3 regions of the Paenibacillus sp. FSL R10-2782 genome follow, and region 2 is predicted to be linked to each of the others. Evidence: riboswitches for the same ligand, from Rfam matches in the RefSeq annotation. Region 2 holds a riboswitch; each other region holds the start of a gene.
What was found. A riboswitch is a leader RNA that binds a small molecule or an ion and turns the genes downstream of it on or off. The one in region 2 is predicted to bind cobalamin.

Region 1: linked by a shared signal. The riboswitch ahead of metE (5-methyltetrahydropteroyltriglutamate--homocysteine S-methyltransferase) and the one ahead of NST83_RS24595 (ABC transporter substrate-binding protein) in region 2 are both predicted to bind cobalamin.
Region 3: linked by a shared signal. The riboswitch ahead of NST83_RS06725 (cobalamin-binding protein) and the one ahead of NST83_RS24595 (ABC transporter substrate-binding protein) in region 2 are both predicted to bind cobalamin.

The regions. Positions count from the first base shown of each region.
Region 1 covers NZ_CP151951.1:5,175,385-5,180,098, reverse strand. Annotated here, with positions in the region: gene metE (5-methyltetrahydropteroyltriglutamate--homocysteine S-methyltransferase) at 1-2,168, opposite strand, end outside; gene NST83_RS23600 (hypothetical protein) at 2,146-2,370, opposite strand; cobalamin riboswitch at 2,327-2,523, opposite strand; gene nrdG (anaerobic ribonucleoside-triphosphate reductase activating protein) at 2,814-3,311, opposite strand; gene NST83_RS23590 (anaerobic ribonucleoside triphosphate reductase) at 3,308-4,714, opposite strand, start outside.
Region 2 covers NZ_CP151951.1:5,404,444-5,409,157, forward strand. Annotated here, with positions in the region: gene NST83_RS24595 (ABC transporter substrate-binding protein) at 1-1,303, opposite strand, end outside; cobalamin riboswitch at 1,529-1,722, opposite strand; gene NST83_RS24600 (hypothetical protein) at 2,053-2,868, shown strand; gene NST83_RS24605 (hypothetical protein) at 2,975-4,045, shown strand; gene NST83_RS24610 (nucleobase:cation symporter-2 family protein) at 4,129-4,714, opposite strand, start outside.
Region 3 covers NZ_CP151951.1:1,454,718-1,459,431, forward strand. Annotated here, with positions in the region: gene cbiB (adenosylcobinamide-phosphate synthase CbiB) at 1-775, shown strand, start outside; gene NST83_RS06720 (histidine phosphatase family protein) at 820-1,569, shown strand; cobalamin riboswitch at 1,770-1,963, shown strand; gene NST83_RS06725 (cobalamin-binding protein) at 2,170-3,174, shown strand; gene NST83_RS06730 (iron ABC transporter permease) at 3,171-4,217, shown strand; gene NST83_RS06735 (ABC transporter ATP-binding protein) at 4,214-4,714, shown strand, end outside.

The DNA of each region.
Region 1 (4,714 bases), 230 kb from region 2:
TGTATCATACTCAGCATTTCAGACACATCGGGAATGCGCGGGCTATGGATATCATATACGCCCAGACCGATGCCCTTGTCGTACACCTGATCCTCAAAGCTGACAATCAGTTCACCGTGGCTACGCGAGGTTTCAATAGAAATGACGTCGGCATCCATATCGGAGATGGATTGGATCATATCCTGAAATTCGGAATAGCACATATGCGTATGGATTTGGGTGGCGGGATCAACGGTTGCTATTGTAACAAGGAAGGCTTGAACCGCCCACGCCAGATAGGCTTGCTGCTGTTCTTTTTTCAGTGGAAGCCCTTCACGGATCGCGGGTTCATCGACCTGAATCATGCCAATCCCCGCTTGTTCCAGTGCTTCTACCTCTGCCCGCAGGGCCAGTGCTAACTGTAAAGCAACCTGACTGCGAGGAATATCATTACGCTCGAAGGACCAATTCAAAATCGTTACCGGACCTGTCAGCATTCCTTTGACTGGCTTGGAGGTCAACGATTGGGCGAAGGCCGTTTCTTCCACGGTCATGGGTTGATCGAACGACACGTCTCCGTATATAATCGGAGGTTTAACACACCGGGAGCCGTAGGACTGCACCCACCCGTTTTGTGTAAAGGCAAAGCCTTTCAGCTTTTCGCCAAAAAATTCAACCATGTCTGTCCGCTCAAATTCCCCATGTACGAGCACATCAATGCCAATGTCCTCCTGAATATCAATCCACTCCTTGATTTGCTGCTGAATGAACGTCCGATACTGCTCAGCAGACCACTCCCCTTTGCGATAATGCAGACGGGCTTTGCGAACCTCGGCGGTTTGCGGAAAGCTGCCAATCGTCGTCGTAGGCAATGGAGGCAGCTTCAGCTTGTCCTGCTGGATCACACGACGCTCAGCGAAGGGAACGCTGCGTGACTGCGGCTCTTTCGCCAGTAGAGCCGCCATATCGGCAGCGGTCTGTACTCGTGCCGCTGAGCTGTTGAAGCGGGCTACCGCGTCCGCACTCTGCCCAAGCTTGGCAAGTGCCGAGGGTTCGCGTTTGCCAAGCGCAGCGGTCAAAGCTGCGATTTCTTCCAGCTTTTCATCAGCAAAGGCCAGCGCTTGCATCAGCTCCCGGTCCAGCTTGTGTTCGGCTTCCAGACTGACTGGCACATGCAGCAGACTGCATGATGGCTGCACGATGAGCTGCGCAGCAGTTGTTTGCTCCGCCAGTTGCCCAAGCAGCGCCGCCACGACGTTCAGATCGGAGCGCCATATATTACGCCCATCAATGACCCCAGCGGCTAGTGTTTTCCCTGCGGGGAAGCCATGGCGGAGTACCTGCTGAAGGTTTTCGCCATCATCATGCACAAAATCAAGACCTATTCCCTGTACCGGGAGCGTGGACAGGCGCTCATAATGATCCAGACTGCCAAAGTAGGTTTGCAGCACGATATTTAAGGATGGAGCCGCTTGGGCCAAAGCCTCATAGGCCTCCTGAATAATGTCCAAATCCTCTGCCGGGAATGAGGTGGTCAGGACAGGCTCATCCACCTGCACCCACTGAACGCCTTCCGCAGCCAGCTCAGACAGGACGCGGGTGTACAGTGGCAGGAAACTTCTCACGATGGCGGCCAAATCCTTGCGGTCATAGCCTTTGGACAGAGCAACGAACGAATAAGGACCGATCATGACGGGCTTACCCTCAATGCTCAGTTCCTGTTTCGCTTCACGATAAGCCTGCAACGGCTTATTCTCGGTGAACACCGGGGTTGCATTGGCCAATTCGGGCACGATGTAGTGATAGTTGGTATTCAGCCATTTGGTCATTTCACTGGCGGTGGCACCCTTTTGTCCACGGGCTATCCCGAAATAGATGGATAGGGGAACAGGTCCGTCGGGACGATAGTTGAACCGTTCCGGCACCAGACCGAACATCACGGATGTATCAAGCATGTGATCATAATAGGTAAAGTCTCCGACCGGAATTCGATCAATTCCCTTGTCACGCTGCTTGCTCAGATGCTCCAGCCGCAATCGTTTCATCTCGGTATGCAGCTCGCTCTCATCGATGCTGCCGTTCCAGAAGCGTTCCAGTGCTTTTTTCCATTCCCGGTTTCCGCCGATACGCGGATATCCCAGACTACTGCTGGTCAGGCCAGGCAATTCAGGCACTTGAGTAAATGACATGTACTTTTCCTCCTAGGCTGGTAGCCAGTTTATTTTTGCGTACAAAAAAAGACATTCCTCCCCGGGTGTAAAAATGAGTATGGGAAAGAATGTCTCCGTTATTTAAAAATAAAAATTCGGCGACTGCTCTTAACACCTCCCTATCTCCCGTAGGTACTTGCGATGTTGTTAAAATAGGCAGGTCTCCTGACTTACGGATCATGACTTTCAGCGCTCCTTCCCGGTCTTTGGACCAGTGGGTGTACCAACAGCTGAAAATTCCCCGTTTACAGTGGCGGGACCGCGCCGGACTTGCACCGGCTTCCCTTTTAAGCCTGAACTGAATAGAACAGGCACCTATCTCCAAGCTATGCGATTGTGGTATGACGAATATTTATGCACTCGTATACTTGTTCACCATCATAAGTGAAACTTGCGGGATACGCAATAGAAACTCCGTTTGAACCTGTAATGAAATGATTAAGTTCATGGAAGCTGATTCAAGGTTTATTAAAAGCGTTCTGATCATCAGTACGCTATTGGTGTCCCCGATCTGAAGCATCTTGAAGTACAGGCCTTCTCCATTACACACAAAAAAGACAAGCCCTCCCCATAGGGAATGGACTTGTCTTAGGGCATAACAGCTTATGCGAGTATAACATCGCCTTAGGCTAATGTAACTATAGATCCTGCCTGAATGCTGGCTTTCACATCCACCAGTCGTTGATTGCGGCTTCCCCGGAAGGGAAGGGTCAGATCCTTTTGCTGTTCTACAAAACGACCGTCCACAATCACATCACACAGCAGCGCCAGCTCCCGGCGTGCCTGATCCGTAAGCAGCTCCTCATAGCAAAAGCCCGTATAGGCCCACACGGTTCGGTCCGGGCAGGTTGCGCGGAAATTGCGCACAAACTGCGAGCATTCCGCTGCTGAGAAAAAAGGATCTCCGCCGCAAAGGGTTAACCCGTCCAGCAGTGGATTATCTGCGATGTCACGGATGACTTCCTGCTGCCGTTCAGGTGTGAACGGTTCACCTGCGCGGAAGCTCCATGACGAGGGATTGAAGCAGCCGGGGCAGGCATGGCGGCAACCGCTAATGAATACGACGGTACGCAGGCCATGCCCTTCGTTCAGAGATTCTGGAATGTAGCCGCACAAATTCACCGATGCTTCACCCGGTCACGCACCTCAGCCTGTTTCGCGGCGTTGAAGCGAACGGTATAATCACCTGTCAGATATCCCGTTACCCGGCGCAAACGCTGAAAATGCGTATGTTCTTCATCAGCACCGCATTGGGGACAGCTTGTCCCGATAATGCCCTCGTAGCCGCATTCTGTGCAGCGGTCTACCGGATGATTGATGGAGAAGTACCCAATGTTTTGATGGAGCGCGTATTGTACAATTTTAAGAAACGCCTCCGGGTTATTCCGCGCATTACCATCCAGCTCTATGTACGAAATCGCACCAGCGTTGCACAGATTATGAAATGGGGCTTCGAGGCTGATTTTACGGGCAGCCGGAAGCGTATAGTACACGGGAATATGAAAAGAATTCGTGTAGTATTCACGGTCATTCACACCGGGAATGACTCCGAAATCACGCTGATCCAGCAACGTGAATTTGCCGGATAGACCCTCGGCAGGCGTAGCGAACAGCGTAATATTAAGGTTATGCAATTCACTCATCCGGTCGCAGTAGACACGCATGGAAGCTATGATTCGCTCCGCCTCGCGGTATACAGCGTCATCCTCCCCGTGGTGTTTGCCGTACAGTGCCTTCATGCACTCAGCTAACCCGATGAACCCCATAGAAAGCGTACCGTGCTTTAGTACGCTTCCCACCTGTTCATCCGGCTCCAGCTCTTCTCCGCCTTCCCATACCCCTTCGCGCATCATAAAGTCTGAGGCTTTTGCCGGCTGGTTGGTCTGTATATGGTAGCGATGGATCAGTCCATCCACGGCAATGCGCATAACCTCTTCCAGTCTGGTATCAAAGCCATCCCGGTCAGGTACCTTGCGCTTGCCTGTGCAAATACCGTATTCAATGCCAAGACGCACCAGATTAATCGTATTGAATGAGAGATTACCCTTGCCGCTTTGACGGTTTCTGCCGAAACGGTCAGCAATGGTGCGGGTACGGCAGCCCATCGTCGCAATAATGGTATCCGGATCATCTGCGCGGTAATAGGGCAGGTTGAAGGTAGCATCCACATTAACGAAATTGGGATACATACGTTTGCTGGAGCACTCAACCGCCCGCAGGAACAAGTCATAGTTGATATCGCCTTCGGACTGATTAATTCCCTGTTTGCATTGGAAAATATGCTGTGGGAAAATAGGGGTTTCCCCGCTGCCCAAGCCACGGATAGTGGCCTCCAGCAATGACAGTGTAACAAGTCGCCCCTCAGCAGAAGTACACATTCCGTAATTCAGTGAGGTGAACGGAATTTGTCCACCTGCCCGACTGCTCATGGTATTCAGGTTATGAATAAGGGATTCAGCGGCCTGGCGGGTCTCCGTCTCCGTTTCTTCACGTGCGAATGCGTATGAACGAGGGCAGACCTCATG
Region 2 (4,714 bases):
ATTGCGGCTCCCCCGTATGGGCAGTCAGCATACTGTACATGGCAAAATCCCAATCGTTTTTGGTTAGCGCGTCGTCGATATTTTCCACCTTGCGGATCTTCACCTGGATGCCCTCTTTCAGCAGCTGGCTCTGAATCACCTCAGCCATGACCGAAAGCTCTGGACGCTGAGGGAAGGTCAGCAACGTAACCTCGAACGGCTTGCCTTGCTTGGTCCATGTACCTTGGGCATCCTTTTGCCAGCCGTCTTTTGTCAACAACTGCTCCGCCGTGCCGTCCAGCGCTTTACGTTCCACCTTGCCGAAGGGGAGAATGCTCGGGAATGGGCTGCTTGCCTCCGTACCATAGCCTCTCATGATCGCACTCACAATGGATGCACGCGGTATCAGGCTGTCCACTACTTTGCGGTTAACGGCATCCTTGAACACAGGCGACTCCATGTTATACACGATCATATGGGTGCGCAAAGAGGGAGCCGACAGCACTTGCAGCTTATCGTTCTTTTTCAATACCTCCGCGTTATCCACCGGAATATCGGTCGCTACATCTACTTCGCCGGATTGCAGCGCCAGCAGGCTCGAATTGCCATCCGTGATGAACTTCATCGTTGCTTCAGCCAGCCGGGCCTTCTCGCCCCAATATCCGTCATAACGTTCTACGACCAGTGATTGATCCTTGTTGAACGCTTTAATTTTAAAAGCACCTGTCATCGCAGGGTAGCTCTGCTCATCCTTCATGGACGCTACATCCAGTACAATCGTGGATGGATCAGCCAGATTGGATACCAGCGCTGCATTCGGCTGGTTTGTCGTGATTTTCAACGCCAGCGGACCAGCTACATCAATGGACTTCACGTCCAGCAAATCCTTTGCCAGATGGCTTTTCTCGATGGATCGCAGCAGAGAAGCTTTTACTTTTTCCGCATCCATACTCTTTCCATCATGAAAGGTGACCTTATCCCGCAAGCTGAACGTCCAAACTGTGGGACTGTCCTGCTTCCATTCCTTGGCCAGCCAAGCCACTGGCTCCAGCTTTTCATTCAAACGGATAAGTGTCTCGCCTGCACCAGAACGCATAACATCCCAGCTATTATCGCCATGCGGGTCAACACCTGACGGCTTCCACGTATACGCCATCACCAGCTTTTTGTCCGTTTTGGCTTGTTGTGTCGATGCATTCTCACCCTTACCGGAGCTTTCCACCGTTTTATTGGTTGTGGAGCATCCCGCCAGAGCCATAACTGCCAGTAGCAGCAGCACCCCTGTACCTACGAACCATGAAGGCTTTTTACGATTGCTTATCATCTTATTTATCCCCCTCTGTCTTGTCATTCGCAAATATCTTGTCATTCACAAATACCTAGCGCAAAAAAAGCATCCCCGACCGCTTGATCAGCAGTCAGAAATGCTTTCATTATCAAATGCCAAAGCTCACCTCAAAGCCACCCCTCAAGCATAGAAGGGAACGGATCGGTTTCAGACATTCTGTATGCAGCACGCCCAACCACCTCCCCAGCATCCCGTGGGTCTGACAGTGATGTTAAAACAGGCAGGTCTCCTGACTTCAGGCTTATCTCTCAGGCCTTCCCGGTTCCTCACAGTTCCAGTGGCTGTTCTGAAAGCTCCAGCATACCCCTGCTGATGCCTGTATACAGTGGCGGGTCCGTGTCGGAATCTACCGAACTTCCCTTTTAAGTGAACACGCACTCTCTACATAGTCTCAACGAAACCCTGTGTATAGAGTAGTCCGGCTCACACCTGTTTTCTTCCTTTATTCGTTTATATTACGATTTAGAACTATCTTATTTTGTTGTTACAGGCTTGTCAACAAATGTCGTATAATAATTCAAATTTTAATGATACAGCGGGGAGCAAAGCTATGACTTTGCGTTGCAAGGCTGTCAATAAATGTCGTATATATCCGACTAATGGACCCTTGCTAGTACAAAAATATAGATAAATATATTCATATATACCATTAAAAGGTTGATATAGTTTGTAAGCTCACTTATGCTATCTATGGATTTACAAATATTTCAAGGAGGCAATTTGTTATGAAGGTAAAGTTTCTTCCTCAAGCAATTCTGGCTACAACGTTATTCATCTCGTGGGGAATCGTTAGTCCAGCAATCTCCCATGCTGAGAAAGAAGAAAAAATCCCTGACCAAATGTTAGCAGGTACAATCATCCAATTTGATGAGAACAATAACATGGTTGTATTAGAAAAAGGAACTCCTGTGCCTGAACCACAAAAATCTCTAGCTGCTATTGCCCCACTCACTGCTGAACAACAAATTGAGCTAGATAAAGAAGAAGCACTGATTAAAGAAATCAAAGAAGAAGCTAAATCACTGCCGGTATATCATATTGATAACCCTGCGCCTCAGCCTGGTCTAAAAGTAATTTATGATGGTGAAGGTTATATCAAAGATATTATCTTGCCTGATCAAAAGGAAAATGCGATTACTACTAATAATGTTTCACTTCAGGCATTACCACGCGGAACACGCAAAGCACCAGGGTCTTATACATACGGGGCACATAATAATGAAATCGTCATTACCGGAACATCGAGCGGCAAGGTCCAAGGCACAGGAAGAGGAACAAACTTTACGGACTCTACAGGTGAAAATTCCAATTCACTAAAAAGAGGCGACTGTGCAACAAAAGGGGCTATCGATAATCCAGAGTTTGGAACAAAAATTTCTGTAAGAAATATTGATAACAATAATGTCCATGATTTCACTAAGGCTGACAATGGAAGTCTGCCGGATGCTGTTATTGATATTTGGAAAACTGGTGTGCAGGATTTAGGCTTGACATGGAGCTCGTCTCTCTCATTTTCGGGAAGATATTTTTATTCGTTCTAATATCTTCATATCGAAAGAAGGATAGGGCCTACGTCCTATCCTTTTCCCTATTTAAATTGTCAATATTCAATCATTAAATCCCTCGTCTTAGAAAGGATGTATCCCTTTGAAAACAAGCGACATTCGCTTAATTATAATTTCCTTGCTCGTTCCAGCTCTATTATCTGCCTGCTCTCCACCTTCTACTCCAGCAGCAGAATCAAATCCATCGAAACAAATCCAATCAGGCGAAAAGTCAGCTCCACTCGAACAAGGCCAATATCTATCCATGACCTATACTGAATATGTGAATGGGAAAAATACAGATAAAGGTATGGTTATGCGGGTCATGACGTATGATTTGAGCAGCAAAAAAATGACCAAGCTGGCCGATGTTCCTTATACCTCTCAATATCCACTTTCTGTAGTGTCATTACCTGATCACAAGATTTACTACTCTGCTGATGTTGATAACAAGGGAGATCAATTATTTTCGTTCGATTTGAATTCAAAAAAAACCGAGCAACTTTCCGATAATTTGTTTGCCATTAATCGTATAGTACCAACGACTCCAGAAGGTCCACTCGTTCTAGCTGCGGTCAAAAAAGGAGAACGTACACTTAAAACTATTTTCTATAATAAATCGACTCATACAATGCAGTTCTTGCATGATGAAAATCAGGATAAGCACACCTGGTCTCTAGCCTATAATTCCGCAAAAAATACTGTTTACAATACACAGTTTTCAGAGAAAGAGCAAGATAAACAGTCGGACATTGCTTCACAGAAAAATACGTTCACAACGCCCACAAACTATACTGTTACAGAAATCAACAACGAAACCAAACAAGAGCGGCCTGTCATCACACTGAAAAACGAACAAATCCTGTCAATGTCCAGCAGTAATGATCAGTTACTCCTGGTCACTGCCCGTTTCATTAATCACGGCAACCCCGAGTATAGCCTTGTCGATATTGCAACTGGTAAACGCACCAAGTTAGAGCTACCCATTTCATCCCGCAGCTTTATCTATATGTCCCCGGACGGCAAGGGCATCTACTATTTAGGCAGTGCCTCCCAGAAAAATCAGGAGGAAGGGAGCGGCGTATATTATTATGATTTCACATCAAAAATCCAAACTCCAATCTTCATACAGGAAGAGGGTTTTATCAATAACTTCATGCTGCTGAACAAATAAATCATTCTGAATAACCCCATGCCAAAAAGCCGGAAAAAGAGACTTACGTCCTCTCTCCGGCTGTCTTTACCTAACCCTAATCATTAAACCTTTTGCGGAACCTCCGCCACCGTCACACCTTTGACTGACTCGCCCTGTTTTTTCGTTAAAACGATATTCAATACAATCGCTGTAATCGAGCCGGATACGATGCCGTTTTGCAGCAGCATTTTGGCAAAGCTCGGCAGTTGGTCGAACATTTGGGGCAGCACAGCAGAGCCGAGGCCCACCGCAATACTACATGCCGCGATCAGCAGATTACTTTCCTTTCGCAAGTCCACTTCTGACAAAATAGACATGCCCGATGCAGCAACCGAACCGAACATAACGATCATCGCCCCGCCCAGCACAGCATTGGGAATCACTGTCGTTAAGGCAGCCAGTTTGGGCAACAGACCAAGAACAACCATAATACCACCCGCAGCAAAAATAACGTTCCGCGACTTGACGCGTGTCAGTGAGATCAGACCTACATTTTGCGAGAATGCCGTGTAAGGGAACGCATTAAAAATACCCCCGAGCATAATCGCAAGTCCTTCAGAGCGCAGCCCATTGACGATTTGCTTCTGCTCCACCTTTTGATCAATCGCCTTGCCTACCGCCAGGTAAACGCCCGTGGACTCGACCATA
Region 3 (4,714 bases), 1.7 Mb from region 2:
CTTCGCGCTTGCCTGGGCGCTACTGCGCTGGCTTGCCTGGATTCATCCGTGGCTGTCTATCGGCGCGGAAATGGTGCTGATCGCCACCACGATTGCTTCCAAAGGACTAAAGGACGCGGGAATGGCAGTCTATCGGGAATTGAAGGCGGGTGACCTGCCTGTGGCACGCCGGGAGCTGGGGATGATCGTCGGGCGGGATACGCAGCAGCTTGATGAGCCTGAGATTGTACGCGGTACCGTCGAAACAGTGGCTGAAAATATCGTGGACGCGATTATTTCCCCGCTTTTTTATGCCCTGATCGGGGGAGCACCCTTAGCGCTGGCTTATCGTGCCGTGAATACCCTCGATTCCATGGTTGGCTACAAAAATGAAAAGTATCTGCATTTGGGCTGGGCCTCGGCACGTCTGGATGATGTCGCTAATTACATCCCGGCACGCCTGACAGCGGGGATGCTGGTAGTAGTGGCGTGGATTTATCGGCATGATGCTGGACGTAGCTGGCGTACGGTAAGGCGAGATGCGCGGCTGCATCCCAGTCCGAACAGTGGCTTTCCAGAATCAGCAGTTGCGGGTGCGTTGGGAATTCGCCTCGGGGGCTATAATGTATATCATGGCGTGCGCTCCTTCCGTGCATATATGGGAGAGCAGGTACGACCGACGGAGCCGGATGATATCCGACATACGATCCGGCTGATGTTTGCCGTGTCCAGCATGTTTGCGGGATTGTGTCTGTTCGTGTCCGCCGGATGCTATGCATTGGGGTGGACGCAGTGATGAAGCGTGACGCACCGAACACTGGGAATAGAGCAGGAAGTGAGATGACCTTGAAGCATGATTTTACAGAACATCCGCCATGGGATTTGGAGCTTGTGCTGGTACGTCACGGCACAACCTTATGGAACAGGGAACGTCGATATCTGGGGCACTCCGATCTGGGCTTGCTACCGGGAGCAGAGCAGGAATTAGAGCCTTTGCGGGAAAAATTACAGAGATATTCCTTTGCCCGAATCTATTGCAGTGACTTGATACGTTGTCGTCAGACCTTGCAGATCATTTTGCCAGAATCGGAACTGAAACCAGATAATATGTCTGCTTGGTCTGCCATCATGGAGCCACGTCTGAGAGAGCTTCATTTTGGGGAATGGGATGGAAAAACGTATGACATGCTCAAGGATGAGGCGTTGTACCGCGCGTGGATTAATGAGCCGCAAAGGGTTACGCCGCCGGGTGGAGAGCCCTGGAAAGACTTTGTGAACCGCCTTGGTGAATTTCTAGGCTCTTTGTATGAGTGGCCTAAAATGATGGATGTTCAGAAAACAGAATTGTCTGATGCTCCGCCTTCCGTTCTGGTCGTTACGCATGGGGGAGTGATTCGTCAGTTGGCTTGTATGCTGGTACCGGGGCATGATTTTTGGAGCCTGAATCCGAAGCCGGGAGCGGCCATTACGATTCAGTTGAGGTTGGCGCAAAAGCTGCTTGAAGATTTAACCACTACCCGTTCTACAACATCGCATCTGGATTTGGCTACAGGGCACAAATTCACCGGATGGCTGGTCGAGCAGACATGATGTTTATAGCTCTTCTCCGCATTCGCTACTCTTGAAAAACCGGGATAAACTAACTACCTATATACTTCTCATGGTCACAGACATAGGGCAGGTTAACAGGCGGTTTGGGTTGTAAGCCAGTCTTTTTTAACCTATAATCATCAAGTAAAAGAACGGCTTGACCAGCACTACATCAAATATCCAGCAGACGAGGTCGGCGCAGTGGGATGAACCCCTCGGGTTCTTTCCGGTGCGCTGTTAAAAGGGAAGTCGGTGTAAATCCGGCGCGGTCCCGCCACTGTAAATGGAAAATTGCCAGCCCGCTCTGCTTTATGTGCCACAAGCTTATGAAGGAGCAGCAGGCTGTCGCATGTTTCTGTAAGTCAGGATACCTGCCCGTCTGCCTGTCACCATAGTCCTTCGAGGAAAGGATGACGTGTTCGCAGTGACTGTCCATGCGGAAGAAACTGCCGCCTGCGTACGATCTGCGCTAACGTGACCCCTGTGTCCTTATCTGAGGATGCAGGGGTTTTTTGAAAGGAAAAGAAGGCTGGATTTTGCAGATATCGGATGATGTTCAAGTGACGCTCTTAAAAGAATTTATATGGAGGGGTGTAAATCATGGCAGGGAATAGAATAAAGGTCTGGACTACAGGCTTATTGGCTCTGGTCTTGGCGGTTGTGCTGAGTGCATGTGGAGCTAACGGAAAGAACGCTGAAAATAAAGGGGATCAAGCCTCACAGCAACCGGGACAGACGGCAACCGCTCAGGAGCCTCCGGGCAAAACGGTCTACCCGCTGACCATTAAGGATGCGACCGGGCAGGAGTTTACATTCAAAAAAGCGCCGGACAAAATCGTTTCCGTCTCTCCGGCTGAAACCGAGGCGCTGTTCGCCATCGGACTGGATAAGGAAATTGTCGGTGTATCGGACTATTCGGATTACCCGGAAGCAGCTACGAAGAAGCCCAAAGTGGGCGGCATAATGAAGCCGAATGAAGAGGCGATCATTGCTGCGAATCCGGAAGTCGTTTTTGCAGGGATATCACTCAGTGAGCAGGCGACAACCAAGCTGCGTGACCTGGGAATTATGATTTTTAAAACCGAGCCGAAAACGGTTGAAGATGTCATGGCTAACATCGAACTATATGGGAAAATTACCGATCATCAGAAAGAAGCGAGAGCGGTAACCGACAAGATGAGAGCCGATGTAGCGGAAGTGAAAAACGGTGTTAAAAATATCGGTAAAGGGCAAAAGCTGAGAGTCTACGTCGAATTTTCACCCGGCTGGACGGTCGGCAAGGGCGAGTTTATGGACGAGCTGATTTCTTTGGCGGGCGGCGAAAATGTGGCTGCAACGCAAAAAGGCTGGTATCAGATCAGTGAGGAAAATATTATAGCGGCCAATCCGGACGTCATTTTATACAGCAAAAATGTCAAGGACGACAAAACAGGCCAGACACTGGGCGATATCATCAAAGCCCGTAGTGGGTGGGATCAAATATCAGCTGTTCGTCTCAACCGGGTGTTTGCCGTGGATGATAATTTGATCAGTCGTCCGGGTCCGCGCGTAACGGAAGGTCTCAAGGAAGTGGCCAAGGGCGTGTATCCTGAAATTTTCAAATGAATCGTAGGCTGATCGGCTTTGGAGGGGCAGGCCTCGCCTTATTGCTGCTGACGCTGCTGCTCTGTCTCGGCATCGGCTCGGCCAAGCTTCCCGTCAGCCAAATCGCGGGTATTCTGGCCAACCATCTGCCGTGGTTAGGTGAGACGGTCACACCGGATTGGAATACATCCACAGAGCAGATTATTTTGAAGGTCAGACTGCCGCGTGTGTTACTGGGTATGCTGGTAGGCGCAGCGCTTGCGCTGGCGGGAGCTGGATTTCAGGGTGTGCTGCGCAATCCGCTGGCTGATCCGTACACGCTGGGGGTATCCTCGGGGGCTTCGGTAGGGGCAGCGGTACTGATTTATTGGGGGCTTCAATTTTCGTTTGTAGGCGTATGGACACTGCCGCTGGTGGCATTTACGACCGGAATGCTGACGTTGTGGATGGTGCTGACGCTGGCGAGGGAAGGCGGCAAAATTCCGACGCAGAGCCTCATTTTATCGGGCGTGGTGATGCAGTCTTTTCTGGGAGCGGTCGTTTCCTTTCTGACAGCTATGTCGAAGGAGACAGTCAATGAAATATTGTACTGGACGATGGGAAGCCTCAGTCTGCGCGGCTGGTCATATACGGGCATTCTTTTACCTTATGTGATCATTGGACTGGTGTTTCTATGGAACCGGGCACGAGTACTGAATATTCTGGCTTTGGGTGAACGTCAGGCAGCTCATATAGGGGTTCATGTAGATGCAACGAAGCTATCCGTTCTCATCGTATCCACGCTGCTGACAGCCGCGGCAGTCTCGGTATGTGGAGTGATTGGCTTTGTAGGACTCGTTGTACCGCATATCATCCGTCTGGTGACGGGTCCTGACTATCGGATGATCGTTCCGTTATCTGCGCTGGGCGGGGCTATTTTTATGGCTTGGGCCGATACTGCGGCGCGTACATTGCTGGCTCCGACGGAAATTCCGCTTGGTGTCATGACAGCCTTTGTCGGTGCTCCGTTCTTCGCATATCTCTTGTACCGGAACAAGAAGCTGCGCAGGGGGGGATTGCTGTGAAGGAGCTAGGTGGACCACAAAAGCTGCGGGTCCGTGCCTTGGAGATTACCAGTCTGAGTCGTGATTTCGGTGAGTTCCATGCGTTAAAAAATATTAGCTGGAGCATAGACGAAGGAGATTGGTGGGGGATCATCGGTCCGAACGGAAGTGGAAAATCGACGTTGCTGCATCTGCTTTCCGGTGTGGATCACCCCACTTCGGGCAACGTGCTTGTATATGGTAAAAAGGTCAGCAGCTATGGCAGAAAGGAGCTTTCCCGTCTCGTAGCTGTACTCCAGCAGGAAGGGCTTCCCCCGGTCGGTTACACGGTAAGGGAAGTCGTGGAAATGGGGCGATTTCCCCATCAGGACTGGTTTGGCAGAGAAAAGTTGGAAAAGGAAAAAGGGATGGACCCGGGAATCATCACGGATCGTGTGCTGGAGAGGCTAGGTCTTACCAGCTTGGCGGACAGGCCGTTAGACCGTTTGAGCGGGGGACAACGGCAGCGCGTGGCTTTG